One region of the Parageobacillus sp. KH3-4 genome, then DNA from elsewhere that is predicted to be linked to it. Evidence: riboswitches for the same ligand, from Rfam matches in the RefSeq annotation. Region 1 holds a riboswitch; the other holds the start of a gene.
What was found. Region 1 has a riboswitch for S-adenosylmethionine ahead of MWM02_RS15180 (bifunctional homocysteine S-methyltransferase/methylenetetrahydrofolate reductase). Riboswitches for the same ligand answer to the same signal wherever they lie in the genome.
Positions count from the first base shown of each region.

Region 1 (8,425 bases):
TGTTCGTTGCGGTCTGGATCAGCTAAGCAAATGTCGATGACATGCGCGCCGTTTTTTACTTGCGCGCGGGCGATTTCCGCCGCTTCTTCATATTTTCCTTCAGCGATCAATCGTTTGAATTTGCGCGAACCGATGACGTTTGTTCTCTCTCCGACAAACAACGGACGCATCGTTTCATCATAAATAAGCGGATCAATGCCGGAGACGGCGTGGACGTCAAACGACGCTGGAACCGGCCGCGGCGGAATGCCGCGGACTGCTTCGGCGATGGCGCGGATATGTTCCGGCGTTGTCCCGCAGCAGCCGCCGACGATGTTAATCCAGCCTTTTTCGGCGAACCGTTGGATTTTTTTCGCCAACATATCCGGCGTTTCGTGATAGCGGCCTTCCTCATCCGGAAGCCCGGCGTTCGGATAACAGCTAACGGCCGTGTTCGCCAAGGAAGCGAGCGTGCGCAAATGGTCGGTCATAAATTCCGGGCCGGTTGCGCAGTTTAAGCCGACGGCAAACGGATTCATATGCTGGACGGAGATGAAAAACGATTCGATCGTTTGGCCGGCGAGCGTGGTTCCCATCGGTTCAATCGTCCCGGAAATCATAATTGGCACTTTTTTTCCGACAGAGGCGAATGCTTTCGTAATCCCAATAAAGCCGGCTTTGACATTTAACGTGTCTTGGCATGTTTCTAACAGAAGCAAGTCGACGCCGCCGAGCAATAACCCGCGCGCTTGTTCTTCATAAGCGGCAACTAATTGCTCGAACGTAACGCCGCCCGTGACGGACAACGTTTTTGTCGTCGGTCCCATCGAACCGGCGACAAAGCGCGGCCATTCAGGGGTAGAGTAAGCGTCGGCGACTTTGCGCGCCAATTTGGCCGCTTCGATGTTTAATTCAAACGCTAAATGGCCGAGCTCATATTCATCCAACACAATGCTAGTCGCGCCAAATGTGTTCGTTTCGATAATGTCGGCTCCCGCTTGCAAATATGCTTCATGAATGCGTTCGATCACATGGGGGGCGGTGAGCGTCAAATATTCGTTGCAGCCTTCATATTGCTCGCCCCCGAAATCATCGGCTGAAAGCTGCGCGCTTTGAATCATTGTTCCCATTGCGCCATCAATAACTAATATTTTTTTTTCGAGCTGTTGCTGCAATGTTATGTTACCCATGGAGTACCTCCCTTTCTTGAGCGGCTTGTTCTTTTTCGTGAATGTAGCGAACGAGTTCGACGGTCATTTCATAGCGCAAAAACGGCGTGATTAAGTAGATGCCGTTAAATAAGTCAAAAGCGGCGTCAATGAGCGACTTGGCAATGGCGATTCCTTCGCGTGCCGATTGCACCGGGTCGTTTGCGCATGACGCCATGCGGGAGCGGATTTCATCGGAAAGCGTAATGCCAGGTACTTCATGGTGAAGAAAATCAGCGTTGCGCGCGCTTACTAGCGGCATAATGCCAATGTAAATCGGCGTCTCAAGATGCTTTGTCGCTTCGTACACTTCTTCGATTTTTTGTTCGGAGTATAATGGCTGAGTAATAAAATAATGGGCGCCGCATTGAATTTTTTTCTCAAGGCGTTCGACCGCTTTGTCCAAATGGCGTACGTTCGGGTTAAACGCTGCGGCGATCGAGAAATTTGTTTTTTGCCCGAGCGGTTTTCCAGAATAGGAAAGCCCTTCGTTAAATTGGCGAATTAGACGAATGAGATCAAAGGACGATAAATCATAGACGGATGTCGCCCCAGGAAAATCGCCGATCTTCGACGGATCGCCGGTAATAGCGAGCACGTCGGTGATGCCGAGCGTGTGCAAGCCCATCAGATGCGACTGCAGCCCAATCAAGTTGCGATCGCGGCATGTGATATGAATGAGCGGGCGAATGCCAAGCTGCTCTTTGACGATTGTGCCGAGCGCCATATTGCTAATGCGTGGAGTCGCCAACGAGTTATCGGCCAATGTCAATGCATCAATATTCGCTTCTTTGAGCGCTTTGGCGCCTTCTAAAAATTTAGCGATGCCTAGTTTTTTCGGTGGATCGAGTTCGACGATCACTGAACGGCGCTTGCGGACGATATCTTGCAGCGGCGGTGCCGCGTTTGGTTCATCCGATGATATGGAAACGGAAATATGGCGCTGCTTCACCGTTTTCGTTTGCACCGGGGTTCGATCCGTTAAGGCGATTGCCATCGCTTCGATATGCTTCGGCGTCGTGCCGCAGCACCCACCGATGAGGCGCACCCCTTGTTCGCGGAACGCCAGCGCCGTTTCTTTAAAATAGTCGGTGTTTGTTTCATAAACAAGCCGCCCGTCGCGGTAATCCGGCAGGCTTGCGTTCGGATACGCAGAAAGAAACGCTTTGCTTGGCAGCGGCACTTCCTCGAGTGAGCGGATCATATGGTATGGGCCGAGACGGCAGTTGAGCCCGACAACGTCGGCTCCCAACTGTTCTAATTGCGCCAATGCTTCGGCAAGCGGAGTGCCGTCTTGCAAAACGCCGACTTCGTGGAGGGTGACGTGCGCGATAATCGGCTTATCCGTTTCTTTGCGTGCGATCGCAAGCACTGTCTTTAATTCTTCCAAATCGTAATACGTCTCGAGCAATAAGCCGTCGACGTCTTCGTTTAACAGCACAAACAATTGTTCGCGAAACGTCCGCTTTATTTCATCGATGGAAACGGCGCTTTTGTTGATGCTGCGCAGTCCGCCGATCGTTCCGAGCACGTAGGCTTTATTTTTCGCCGCTTGTTTCGCCAGCCGCACCGCCGCGCGGTTAATAGATGGCACTTCATCTTCGAGTCCATAGCGGGCAAGCTTGACATAGTTGGCGCCGTATGTATTCGTTTGAATGACCTCGGCGCCTGCGGCGATATATGCTTCATGAATATGAAGAATGTCTTCCGGTCTCGACAAATTTAATTCTTCAAAACATCGATCGACGCCATGGGAGTATAGCAGCGTTCCCATTGCGCCATCGGCGATGACAATTCGTTCTTGCAAATCTTCCAAAAGACCCACGCTCATTCCCCCGTTCTATGTTCTGTGAAAATGGTAAAAGAAAAAAGCCTTCTATAAGAAGAAGACTTTTTATGTATCGTCTCTTCTTATCTTCCAGGCGTTTTTTGCCTGTCTGGATTTAGCACCTTGGCTTTCGCCAGGTTGCTGAAGGTTCATCGGGCCAGTCCCTCCCCCCTCTCTTGATAAGAAATTCGCTATGAAGTTGTGGCCAAACGTTTTAACATTTAATTAATATATAATGTAAAGCATTTTCTGAAAATATTCAATACAAAGGAATCGCTTTCATGAAAATATTCGATCCTTGATGAGAAAATCGTTAGTGAAAATAGCGTAGTTCACTATAGTGAACGTTCGTGATTGGAATCAATGACTAAGTAGTAGTGGCATTCTTCCTCGCCAATATTAATGAAACGATGTTCAACATCAGCTTCGTAGTATATCGAATCTCCTTCTGCCAAGTCATATGATCGCGTTCCTAGTACGACTCTCAACTTTCCTTTGGCTACGGATATATACTCTTTCACTCCTTTTTTATGCTTCGGAAAAACACCGGACTCTTGTTTTGGCGGAATCATATTGAAAACAAACTCAATCCCTTTTGCCGGAAAAGAAGGGGATAAAAGATGGCGCTCAAAGCCGCTGCGCTCGTCTTTGTATATATATCGTTCGCTTTTTCTAATGATAATGACTTCGCTTTGCTCATCTTCTCCTAATAATTGCGAAAGAGTCATGTCCAACCCTTCCGCGATCTGGCAAGCTACCTGAATGGTGGGATTTTTTTCTCCTCTCTCGATTTGCGATAGCATCGAGCGGCTAACGCCGCATTTTTCTGATAATGCCTGCAATGAAAGGGATTTTCGCTTTCTTGCTTCCCGCACGTTTTTTCCAAAATTCATAATTGCCTTCCTCCTTGTTGTATATATTACACTATAGTGGAAATTTTGTCTTGACTCGCGCTTTTTGTGGAGAATAATATATATATATCCACTATAGTGGATAAAAAGGGGAGGGGAGATGTTCCATGCATCATGCGGTTCATTTCTTATTAGCAGGGTTGCCTATTTTATTTGCTCTCATTTGTTTAGTGTGGCTTAAAATGCCGGCGCTGCATACTGCTGTTTATTCGTATGGATTGGCATCCGTATTGGCCTATTTTTCTTTTGATGCGCCGGTGCAAAATTTATTGCATTCCTCCGTTCGAGGAATGCTGTTGTCCGTTACGGTCATTTATGTATTAGTATTTGGGCTGTTTTTATACAACTTGCTGAATGAATGCGGAGCGATGAATGCGATGGCTTATGGCTTATCTCGCTTTTGCCGCTCGCAGGCAGAGCAAGGGCTGCTTATTTCTGCCTCTTTAGGACCTTTTCTAGAAGCGGTTAGCGGATTTGGCGTCGCTGTTGTGATCGTTGCCCCATTATATCTTGCGTTCGGATTTTCGGCGAAAAAAACAATGGTATTATCGTTATTAACGCAGTCGGCCGTGCCGTGGGGCGCGCTTGCCATCGGTACGGTCATTAATGCGGAATTGTCTGGAGTTCCTTTGCGTCAGCTGGGGGAGTATAGCGCGCTAGTAAGCATTCCACTTTATGTATTTTATGCGTTTATGGTTGTAGCGGTTAGTGGCGGAAAAAAGTCGGTCAAACAGCATCTCGACTCCATTTTTCTCGTTTCTTTTGTGTTATCGCTTGTTACGTGGGCGACAAGCGTGTACGTATCTACAGAGCTGGCGGGCGTATTGGCAGGCGGTGCCGCAGCTTGTGCGCTCATTATCTATTGGAAAGTAAAGACATTGATCAGCAAAAAGAGGGGAAAGACAGCCGCGGCGCATGTAGTGATTGGAAAGGGGAATTTTTATAAGGCAATGGCACCATATGCCGTTTTAACAATATATATATTTGTTTCCCATTTCTCTGCTGCATGTAGAAGAATAGTTGCGAGTATGCTAGTTATTCAATGGCCAAAATATCATTTTCACTTAGAGCTGTTGTATAGCCCGGGTTTTGCCCTGCTCCTTGCATCGCTGACAGCGATATGGCTATATCGACTGACTGGCGTTCAACTAAAAATTTGTATAGGAAAAACCATCAAACAAGTATATCCTGCCGCAATAGCAACAACGGGTTTTATCGCGATGTCGAGCGTGATGGAGGGAGCGGGAATGACGAATTTCCTGGCTGCCCATATTGCTGCATTAGTAGGCTCGTGGTTTATCATCGCTTCTCCGTTTATCGGCGCAATCGGCGGATTCATGAGCGGCAGCAACAGTGCAGCGAACGCTATGTTTTCCCATTTTCAAAGCACGATGGCCCAGCAATTACATAGTCCTGCACTATTATATGCCACAGCACAAAACGTCTCCGCAGCGAACATGACCATGGCTTCCCCGTCGCGAATTGTCTTAGCGGCCTCTATCACTAGCCAGTCTGGACATGAAGGGCAATTGGTGCGGGACATTCTTCCAATTGCTTTTGCTGTTTTGCTGATCATTACGTCTAGTATTGTTGGGTTAAGTTTTTTTCTTTAACATAAATGTGAAAATAGAGGGAAAGAGCATAAAAAAAGATGCTACGGGCGCTTAGCACCCGTAACATCTTTTTTATCGATAATTGACAAATTGCACATCAATCGGCAAATCAGCTTCGCGAATTGCGGCGATGACCTTTTGCAAGTCGTCTTTGCTTTTGCCGCTGACGCGGATTTGGTCGTCCTGCACTTGGCTTTTCACTTTCAGGCCGGTTTTTTTTATGATCGTGTTGATTTTTTTCGCATTTTCCTTGTCAATGCCTTGCACAAGCTTGGCGCGCTGGCGCACCGTGCCTCCGGAAGCAGGCTCAATTTTGCCGTATTGAATGTTTTTCGTCGGCACGCCCCGCCTAATGAGCTTGCCGATCAGCACGTCTTTAAGCTGTTCCAATTTAAATTCGTCGTCGGAAATAAGAATAAGCTCGTCTTTTTCCAAGGAAATGTCGCTTTTGCTGCCTTTAAAGTCGTAGCGGTTTTTAATTTCTTTCAGCGTGATGTTGATCGCATTGGTAACTTCCGATAAGTCAACTTTCGATACAATATCAAAGGAATTTTCTTTTGACATACATAACCTCCAGCTTTTTCGTTATTTAGTTTCATTATAGTAAAAGGAAACAGCGGAAACAACAGGAAAAGCGGCGTTAGAAGCATTCGAAGAAACAGGAAGATGGGGGAGAGGAGGAGAAAATTCTCCAAAAGCAGAGAGAGCGCGGAAACCGCTCCACTTTTGAGAAACTCATAAAAGCGGAGCGAGCATGGAGACAAAGAGGCGGCACATGCTATACGCTGGCATGGAAGTGCGAAAAATCAAATAACTGCTGTGATTGGCTTAAAGTAGATATTGTTGTTCCGAAATGGAACGTTTTTTTCGATCGGCAAAGATAGAAAAACAGTGATTTACCGTTGTTTTTGTTTTGCAAAAAAGTATAAGAACCAAACTGCGTGATTTTGTTCATCTGCGGCTGCTCGGCGAAACGTCTCTTTTACATATTGATTACTTGTTTCCGATGCAATATCTAGATAAAAATCGACTGTTTTTTGTTCATCTTGTAGAGCAAATTCTAATCCTTCTAAATACGTATCCGGACATTCTTCAATAATTTTTGGTTGCGGTTGTTGCCCAGTTAGATTTGCGTAAATCTGCGCAAATTGCTGAAAATGCCGTATTTCATCTTGTCTAATTTCAAGAATTTGTTTTCTTTCCTTTTCTGCCAGAGCCAAATTAGCTAAATTTGCATAACACTTTATCGCGCTATACTCTCCGTTAATGGCTCTTTCAATGTCATTAACCAATTTTTTGGATTGTCTATACGTCACGTTGTAGTTACTAAAAAAAGGATACATTATATAGCCCCCCCATTTGATCTATGATATTTTACAGAAAAATATGGAATGTGGTGCAAGTCTATATATTTTCAGCCACCTTGTGGAGGGCTTTGGTTATTATAAGTGCCAAGGGAGTTTCGCCACTTCCAGCAAAGCGCAAGCGTGCTATCTCGTGGGACGGGGGAATGGTATGGGAGAAGGATATAACAATCCCCCACCTGCAGGCACGTTGGCCGGTAAGTGGGGGCGGTTTAGTGAATCATGCTTTTGCCATTCTACCCTTTAATCAAAGGAAGTTATTCGCATAGTATAAGTTTACAAATGATCGGTCTTCTTCGAGTACGCAAATTTTCCCGCCTCGCGGTTTTTTTCGCGAAGCATGTTTTTTTCATGGCGTTTTGCGTTGTTGTCGCGCGCTTTTTTATCATTGTCGCTCGTATGTGACATATGGCGTGCACTCCTTATCTACGGTGTACGCCATTAGTATGCGTGGAAAAGAAAAACTTATACTTCAATATGTTTGTTTAGGAAAAAGAGCGCCAATGTTCCCGGTCCGGCGTGAGCGCCGATCGCGCCGCCGATTTCGCAAATAAAGAAACGCGAGCAGCCGTATGTTTTTTCAATAAGCTGCTTTAATTCCAAAGCGGCTTTTTCATCGTCGCCGTGGCTGATGCCGATCACTTGTTTTTGCAAATCGTCGCCGCGTTCACCCATGATTTCGACCATGCGCTTCAACACCTTTTTGCGGCCGCGTAATTTCTCAAGCGGAATGAGTTTGCCGTCTTCGACATGGAGAAGCGGTTTAATGTTCAAAAGGCCGCCAACCATCGCCGACGCTTTGCTGATTCGCCCGCCGCGCGCCAAGTACTCAAGATTATCCACCGTAAAAATATGTTCCATATGATGGCAATAGGAGGCAATCGTCTCGCATAGCAAATTGTAAGGCGTGCCTTTTTCGACCAGCTCTGCTGCTTTTATCACTGCCAGTCCTTGTCCGAGCGAAGCGCATTTGGAATCGATAATCGTCAGCTGAAATTCGGGATATTCCTCAAGCAATTCGCTGCGAATCGCCATCGCGGTTTGATATGTACCCGACAGTTGCGAAGAAAACGCGATATATAGGCAAGGACGGTTTTCTTTCGCATATTGCGTGAACAACTCTTTCATTTTCAGCGGATTTGCTTGCGCGGTTTTTACGATTTGTCCGTTGCGCATCGCGTCATATACTTGTTTTGGTTTGATGTTGATAAAGTCTTCATATTCTTCGCCATTGAAATGGACAAGAAGCGGCAGAAACGCGATATCGTGCTCCTGCAAATAAGCATATGGAAGGTCACAGCCGCTGTCGGTAATAATTTGAATTGACACTGTATCCACCTCTTACAAAATTAAGATAAGAACATATTTTAGTGTAGCGGTGATGAGGAAAAAAGACAATTGTCTGTCATGTAAAAAGGTCGCGGACAAGCGCCGCAACCGTTTATAGAGTGAGTTGATCAAGTTCTTCTTGAAATTGACGCAACTGCGCTTTTTCCGCCGTATTAGAATGCGCGTAGGCCGA
Region 1 covers NZ_AP025627.1:3,005,753-3,014,177, reverse strand. The annotation lists gene metH (methionine synthase) at 1-1,169, opposite strand, end outside; gene MWM02_RS15180 (bifunctional homocysteine S-methyltransferase/methylenetetrahydrofolate reductase) at 1,162-3,012, opposite strand; SAM riboswitch class I at 3,096-3,201, opposite strand; gene MWM02_RS15175 (helix-turn-helix domain-containing protein) at 3,351-3,908, opposite strand; gene MWM02_RS15170 (L-lactate permease) at 4,034-5,539, shown strand; gene MWM02_RS15165 (YajQ family cyclic di-GMP-binding protein) at 5,612-6,103, opposite strand; gene MWM02_RS15160 (ferritin-like domain-containing protein) at 6,436-6,882, opposite strand; gene MWM02_RS15155 (DUF3941 domain-containing protein) at 7,180-7,311, opposite strand; gene MWM02_RS15150 (DegV family protein) at 7,369-8,232, opposite strand; gene MWM02_RS15145 (DUF3813 domain-containing protein) at 8,345-8,425, opposite strand, start outside.

Region 2 (8,425 bases), 160 kb from region 1:
ATTTTGTAATTTTCGCTATGTTAGCAATTTTTGATGTTTTTATGCTTGATACGAATCATACATGGTTATGAAACGGTTTGTCAACACTTTTTTGCAAATTTTTTTCGGCGGCGATGTAATCAGCTATGCGGCGGTCCGCAAAAATCGGGATTTGTTTTCGCGCTTCGTTTACTTTTGCAAGGTCGATTTGCGCCGTTAATGTACAAGGTTGTTCGCTTGCTTCCACGACGATTTCCCCCCATGGATCAATCACCAGCGAATGGCCGGCAAAGACGTTGTTTGGATCGCTCCCAGCGCGGTTGCACGCGATGACGTAGCATTGATTTTCAATCGCGCGCGCTGCAAGCAGCGTGCGCCAATGGGAAAGGCGGGGAAGCGGCCATTCGGCGACGACAAATAACACTTCCGCCCCTTGGACCATATGGGCGCGGACCCATTCCGGAAAGCGGATGTCATAACAAATGACGCCAGCACATTGAGTGTTTTCTAATGTGAATAATCCCATTTTTTCCCCTGATTGCAAGTAAAGATGTTCATTCATCAGCTGGAATAAATGGAGTTTGCTATATTCGCCAACGATGGCGCCGTTTCGGTCGGCGACGTACATCGTATTAGTGACGCCATTTGCAGTTTTTTTAGCAACAGATCCAGCAACGATATTGACATGATGTGTTTTCGCTAATTTCTGAATGAACGCTTTTGTGCGTGCACCGCCCTCATCGGCAATTTCATCAAGGCGGGTTAAATCATAACCGGTCGTCCATAATTCAGGAAGAACGATAATATCTGGACGATCTTTTGCAATTTTTTCTATCTCTTTTTCCACGCGCTGTTCGTTTTCTGCGGGATTGCCAAAGGCGATATCCAGCTGAAGACATGCAATTTTTATTATCATCGAAATTCACCTCGAAAAAATTTACTTTACATTTTGATTTTTACGATATATGATTTTTCACTAGAATTTCAAGAAATTTTTGAGAAGGTGTTCATGATGAAACAGTTTCCTCCATCCGAGTTACTGCAGAGCCTGCCAAAGCAGTTTTTTGCTTCGCTTGTCGATAAAGTCGCGAAAAAAATGGCGGAGGGGCATGACGTGATCAATTTAGGGCAAGGCAATCCCGATCAGCCGACTCCTCCGCATATCGTTGCGGCGATGCAAAAGGCGGTGGCGAACCCAAAATATCACAAATATTCGCCGTTTCAAGGATATTCCTTCTTGAAACGCGCGGTTGCCGCGTTTTATGAGCGCGAATACGGCGTTACTGTTGACCCGGAAAAAGAAGTAGCGATTTTGTTTGGCGGGAAGGCAGGGCTTGTCGAGATTCCGCAATGTCTAGTTAATCCGGGGGATATTGTGCTCGTGCCTGACCCGGGATATCCGGATTATTGGTCGGGGATTGCGCTCGCGCGTGCGGAAATGGTGATGATGCCGTTGCGTGCGGAAAATCAGTTTTTGCCCGATTATGATGAAATTCCGGCAAGTATCGCGGAAAAAGCAAAAATGATGTTTTTAAACTATCCGAATAACCCGACTGGGGCGATTGCTTCGCAGGAATTTTTTGAAGAAACGGTGTCGTTTGCCGCCAAACACGGAATTTGCGTCGTTCATGATTTTGCATACGGTGCGATCGGCTTTGACGGAAGAAAACCGGTTAGCTTTCTCCAAGCAGAGGGGGCAAAAGAAATTGGCGTGGAAATTTATACGTTCTCCAAAACATATAATATGGCGGGCTGGCGAGTGGCATTTGCCGTTGGAAATGAAAGCGTGATTGCGGCGATTAATTTGCTGCAAGATCATTTATATGTGAGCTTGTTCGGCGCCATTCAAGAAGCGGCAGCGACCGCCCTTCTTTCCTCGCAGCGTTGCGTCGAGGAGCTTGTCGCCTTGTATGAATCGCGGCGCAATACGCTCATTGACGCGTTGCGGCGAATCGGCTGGGATGTCACTGCCCCAAAAGGTTCGTTTTTTGCGTGGCTGCCGGTACCGAACGGCTGGACATCGGAACGTTTTTCCGATTATTTGCTAGAAAAAGCGCATGTCGTTGTCGCGCCGGGAATCGGGTTCGGCGAGCATGGGGAAGGATATGTGCGCGTAGGATTATTAACAAGTGAAGCCCGCTTGCAAGAAGCGGCGGAACGGATTGCGCAGCTTGGTCTTTTTTAATAAAATGCAAAAAAATGATTGACAGCGTAAAAAAATACTGCCATAATTCAAATTAAATTTGCGAGAGCGAATAGTTCGAAAGTTTGAAAAGTGAATATGATATTGCAGACATTCTTATCAAGAGCAGGCGGAGGGACAAGCCCAATGAAGCCCGGCAACCGGCTTAACAACGGTTAAGCACGGTGCTAATTCTTGCAGCGGAAACGCTGGGAGATAAGAAGAGTGTGAATAATCAAAGCCTCTTCTTATGAAGAGGTTTTTTTGATGGATGAACAGAAAGAGGGATGACGATGAGTCAAGTGATTGCCACATATCTGATTCACGATGAAAAAGATATCAAGAAAAAGGCGGAAGGAATTGCGCTCGGTTTAACGGTCGGCACGTGGACCGATTTGCCGCAGCTTGAACGCGAGCAATTGCGCAAACATAAAGGTGAAGTCGCGAATATACAAGTGCTGGAAGAAAGTGAACGAGTAAACCGCTACTTTGGAAAACGGCTGAAGCGAGCGATCGTGCAAATCGCTTATCCAACGGCCAATTTCAGCGCTGACATTCCGGCGCTTTTAACAACGGTGTTTGGCAAACTGTCTTTGGACGGAGAAGTAAGATTGCTAGATGTAACGTTTTCCGATGAATGGAAGAAGCAGTTTCCCGGCCCTCGTTTTGGCATCGATGAGATTCGGCAAAAAGTTAATGTATATGATCGCCCGCTTTTGATGAGCATTTTTAAAGGTGTCATCGGCCGCGATATCGTTTATTTAACTGAACAGCTGAAGCAGCAGGCGCTTGGCGGGGTCGACCTTGTCAAAGATGATGAAATCTTATTTGACAGCGATTTGCTGCCGTTTGAAAAGCGGATTACGGCAGGAAAAGCGGTGTTAAACGAAGTATACGAGAAGACGGGGAAACGGACGTTATATGCGGTAAATTTGACTGGAAAAACGTTCGAGTTGAAAGAAAAAGCGAAACGCGCGGTGGAACTGGGCGCCGACGTATTGCTGTTCAACGTATTTGCCTACGGTTTGGATGTGCTCCAAGGATTGCGCGAAGATAAGGAAATTGCGATTCCGATCATGGCGCATCCGGCGTTTAGCGGGGCGCTTACCCCATCGGAGTTTTACGGAATAAAAGCATCTTTGCTGCTTGGTAAATTGCTTCGCCTTGCTGGCGCAGATTTTGTGCTTTTCCCGTCGCCGTACGGAAGCGTTGCCCTTGATAAAGAAGAGGCGCTTGGTATTGCCGCGGAGCTGACGGACGAGACGGAACCGTTTAAACGGTCGTTTCCGGTTCCATCGGCGGGCATTCATCCAGGACTTGTGCCATTATTGTTCCGCGATTTTGGCATAGATAGCATCGTCAATGCGGGCGGCGGCATACATGGCCATCCAGACGGAGCGGAAGGCGGCGGCAAAGCGTTTCGCGCTGCGATCGATGCCGTTCTCGCCGGAAAATCACTTCATGAAGCAGCGCGCGAAAATGACGCATTGCAAAAAGCGATTGACTTATGGGGAGCAATAGAGGTGACATCATGACAAAGCCAATCATATTTTGCGATTTTGATGGGACGATTACAGACACTGACAACATTGTCGCGATTATGAAACGGTTTGCGCCGCCGGAATGGGAAGCGTTAAAAGATGATATATTAGCACAGCGCATCTCGGTGCAAGAAGGGGTTGGCGCGATGTTTTCCCTTCTACCATCAAGTTGGAAGGAAGACATTACCGATTTCGTTTTGCAAAACGCCCGCATCCGCGACGGTTTTCGCGAATTCGTCGCGTTTACGAAGGAGCGTGATATTCCGCTATATGTCGTCAGCGGCGGCATCGACTTTTTTGTCTATCCGCTTTTAGAAGGGATCGTCGAAAAAGAACGCATCTTCTGCAATGGCGCTGATTTCAGCGGAGAAACGATCCGCATCACGTGGCCGCATTCATGCGATAACGAGTGCCAAAACGGCTGCGGCTGCTGCAAGCCGTCGCTGCTGCGAAAATTGAGAAAGCCTGATTCCTTCCATATTGTCATCGGCGATTCGATCACCGATTTAGCGGTGGCGAAACTGGCGGATCATGTGATCGCCCGCGATTTCCTGCTGCAAAAATGCCAAGAATTAGATATCCCGCATACGCCGTTTGCGACATTTTTCGATGTCATTCATTTTCTGGAGACGATGGAGGTGAAAGCATGAGTTTGCTCGCAAAAAGCATGAGTTTGCTCGCAAAAAGATGGAAAGAGCTTGCCGAAGTAAAGGCGGAATTGGCGGCGCGAGACTGGTTTTTTGCCACAAGCGGCAACTTGTCCATCAAGGTAACCGATGACCCTCTCACTTTTTTAGTGACGGCAAGCGGCAAAGATAAGCGAAAGCAAACCGATGAAGATTTTTTGCTTGTCGACGCTTCCGGGAATCCGGTGGAAAAAACGCATTTAAAGCCGTCCGCCGAAACGCTTTTACATGTGGAAATTTATAATAAAACGAACGCGGGCTGCAGCCTCCACGTCCATACGATCGACAATAACGTCATTTCTGAATTGTATGGAGATGACGGAGAAGTTGCATTTTCCGGCCAGGAGATTATTAAAGCATTTGGGCTTTGGGAAGAAGATGCGGTCATCCGCATTCCGATTATTCGAAACTACGCGCATATTCCGACGCTTGCGAAAGAATTTGCCAAGCATGTAAACGGTGACGCCGGGGCGGTATTGATCCGCAACCACGGCATTACCGTATGGGGAAAGGACGCGTTTGAAGCGAAAAAGTTTTTGGAAGCGTGGGAGTTTTTGTTTAGCTATCGTGTGAAACTGCTGCTTCTTAAGGGAGCAAAGGCATTTGCTTAACCTTTTCTAATATAAAAAATACCATTTAAGGAGGATGAAACAATGCCGGTAATTCGTTTTCATGAAACAAATGAAAGAATTACAGATTTTGAGAAAGTAGTAAAATTTTTGGATGAGCAAGGAGTTATTTATGAAAAGTGGGATATTAACAAACTTCCAGAGCATTTGCGCGAAAAATATTTGCTTACCGATGAGGAGAAAAACGAAATTTTAGAAACGTACAAAGAAGAAATTGCCGATATTTCTGCACGTCGCGGCTACAAAGCGCAAGACGTCATTTCTTTGTCGGAAGATACGCCGAATTTGGATCAGCTTTTGGAAAACTTTAAACGCGAACATCACCATACCGATGACGAAGTTCGCTTTATCGTAAGCGGCCACGGCGTTTTCGCAATTCAAGGAAAAGATGGAAAATTTTTTGATGTCGAACTGGAGCCGGGCGATCTTATTTCCGTTCCTGAAAAAACGCGTCATTATTTTACGCTGCAAGAAGACCGCCGCGTTGTTGCGATTCGCATTTTTGTTACGACAGAAGGATGGGTGCCGATTTACGAAAAAGAAGGAGTCAACGCTCAATAAATGGCTATCCCCTCTTTTCCTCTAAGGAAAGAGGGGTTTTTTTTATGATGATAACGAGATTCGCAGTTAACAGAATACGATTTTTGCCGCTGTTCCGACGAAAGTTTGTGATGAACATCCATGCGCGCACCAAAAGTAATACTTAAAATGATTCTACTAAAAAAATCATAAACAATATTCCGACAATAAAGGAATATGTGGACGTGCGCTCATTTCCATCCCCGTGGCTTTCCGGAATGAGCTCTTTGTAAATAATAAACAACATCGCCCCCGCAGCAAACGCAAGGCCGTATGGAACGAGCTGACGAAAGATGGACGTTAAATAAAACCCAAGCAGTGATGTCACGATTTCAACCGCGCCCGTAAGCGTAGCGATCATAAACGACTTCCATCTTCCAATCTGTTGATGAATTAAAAAAAGAGCGACTAAAAATCCTTCCGGAGCGTTTTGCAATCCGATGGCTAGTGCGATCAAATTGCCTGTTTCCGACACGTTGGAAGCATAGCTGACCCCAACCGACAGCCCTTCGGGAATGTTATGCAAAGTAATTGCCGCAATGATGAGCATCGCCTTTTCGTCAAACTGAATTCCTTTTTTCGTATGTTCTAAATCAATATGGGGAACAGTCATTTCCAAAATGGTTAGAATAAGGACGCCAAAAAATAACCCGATCGTTAAAGCGGAAAAACCGCCTGCCTGCAATGCTTCAGGAATTAAACTCATCATGGAAGCCGCCATCATAATTCCAGCCGAAAACGCCAGCAATATGTCTCGCCATCGGTGGGTAATCGATTTTGCCAAAAATAAAATAGGAACCGCACCTAATCCGGTTGATAATGCGGAAAGTATGCTGCCGATTAATACTTGTTTCATCCAATCCTCCTTTTCTGTAATTTTTACAATATGAGTTTCCCAACAAAAGGTGATAAACGCCCAAGCAATAAAAATAATTATTCATAAATAACTATAATATATAAACAAAAATCACAAACAGCAAGCATCCTATAAAATAGATCGTGGGGCGGAGCGCTTATTCAAAAAATATTGCACTGCATTTGATATTTAAAGTATAATGCAAGTAAGAATTAGCTTAAGCAGAAGTGTCAGGGCGCAAATGTGTTTATCAGCGCGGCTTGATGTTGCGTTCTTTTCACTTTTTTATCCAAAATTTCCTAAGCTTAATTTGTAAAGATGTTGACAATGGTTTTGATATTCAACGAACAAAAGGGTTTGATTGTGGATGACGAAGGAGAAAGACATTGAACAATCCTTAAAATTGTTTATCGTGTTATCAAGAGCATATCGGGCTGTCAACGATCAAGTGAACAAGTCGATTCAATCGTTTGGCGTGAATCCGACGGAGTTTGCGGTCTTAGAATTGCTTTACCATAAAGGTGACCAGCCGCTGCAGCAAATTGGCGAAAAAATTTTGCTCGCCAGCGGCAGCATTACGTATGTAGTGGACAAATTGGAGCAAAAGGGGCTCATTGTGCGAAAGGCGTGCGAAAAAGATCGCCGTGTCACATATGCTTCGATTACAGAAAAAGGAAAATCGTTCATTGAGGAAGTTTTTCCGCGGCACGCACAAACGATTCATGAAACGGTCGCCGGTTTGACAGCCGAGGAAAAAGACAATGCGATCGATTTATTAAAAAAATTAGGATATGGCGCAAAGCGGAAATCATAAGGGGCTGACAAAAACGATTATTCGTTTCTGCCAGCCCTTTATTCATTGCGGTTTAAGAAAGCGATGGAAAGTAAACAGGCGATGTTTTCCTATGGCACCTATAAGTATTTTTCAAACCAGCCGACAATATGATTCAGCCGTTCGAGGCGGAGTGTCGGTGGACCGCTGCGGGACAGATCGTGGTTCGCTTCTGGAAAGCGGACAAGTTTTGTTTCCCGCTTTAAATGTTTCAGGGCAATAAACAGCTGTTCCGCTTGTTCAATCGGACAGCGATAATCTTTTTCGCTATGGAGAATTAATAACGGAGTCCGAATGTTGTTCACATACTTCAACGGAGAGTGGCGCCAAAGCCGCTCCGGATTTTCCCACACGTTGCAACCGACTTCCCATTCCGTAAAGAAATAGCCGATGTCGCTCACTCCATAGAAACTGAGCCAATTGGAAATAGACCGCTGCGTCACTGCAGCTTTAAATCGGTCCGTATGCCCAACGATCCAGTTTGTCATAAAGCCGCCATAGCTTCCGCCTGTAACGCCGAGGCGAGTTTCATCAATGAAATCAAAATGGGCAAGCGCGTATTCGACACCGCTCATAATATCTTCATAGTCCATTCCGCCATAATCACCGCGTACGGCATTGACAAATGTTTGGCCATAGCCGTGGCTACCGCGCGGATTCGTAAACAACACCGCATATCCTTTTGCCGCAAGCACTTGCATTTCATGGAAAAAGGTAAAGCCGTACATCGCATGCGGTCCGCCGTGAATCTCTACAATCATCGGCACTTTTTGCCCCTCTTCAAGATGAGGAGGCTTCATCAGCCACCCTTGAATGTTCCAGCCATCGCGGGACGGGTACGAGAACGCTTCAGGCTTAGAAAAGGCAAGCTCCTTTTCCAACTCCTCATTGGCGTTTGTCAGCTTGTCACGTCTTCCGTCGCGAAGAGAAACGGCATATAAGTCGCCAATATGGGTCGGATCGCTAATGGCCGCCACCGCCATGTGATTATGGGGATGAATAGTTAATCCGTATAAATGGAAATCACCGATGACTGCAGGGGTAATCGTTCCGTCTAGCGCTACATGATAAAGGTTGACGCGTCCTCGTTCGGAAGCAAGAAAATACAGGCCGTTTCCTTCTTTATCCCAAATGAGTCCGG
Region 2 covers NZ_AP025627.1:2,847,658-2,856,082, reverse strand. The annotation lists gene MWM02_RS14370 (carbon-nitrogen family hydrolase) at 56-895, opposite strand; gene MWM02_RS14365 (pyridoxal phosphate-dependent aminotransferase) at 992-2,164, shown strand; SAM riboswitch class I at 2,276-2,384, shown strand; gene mtnW (2,3-diketo-5-methylthiopentyl-1-phosphate enolase) at 2,455-3,696, shown strand; gene mtnX (2-hydroxy-3-keto-5-methylthiopentenyl-1-phosphate phosphatase) at 3,693-4,352, shown strand; gene MWM02_RS14350 (methylthioribulose 1-phosphate dehydratase) at 4,370-4,999, shown strand; gene MWM02_RS14345 (1,2-dihydroxy-3-keto-5-methylthiopentene dioxygenase) at 5,042-5,578, shown strand; gene MWM02_RS14340 (ZIP family metal transporter) at 5,721-6,452, opposite strand; gene MWM02_RS14335 (MarR family winged helix-turn-helix transcriptional regulator) at 6,820-7,266, shown strand; gene MWM02_RS14330 (S9 family peptidase) at 7,365-8,425, opposite strand, start outside.
Region 2: another riboswitch for S-adenosylmethionine. It lies ahead of mtnW (2,3-diketo-5-methylthiopentyl-1-phosphate enolase); the one in region 1 lies ahead of MWM02_RS15180 (bifunctional homocysteine S-methyltransferase/methylenetetrahydrofolate reductase).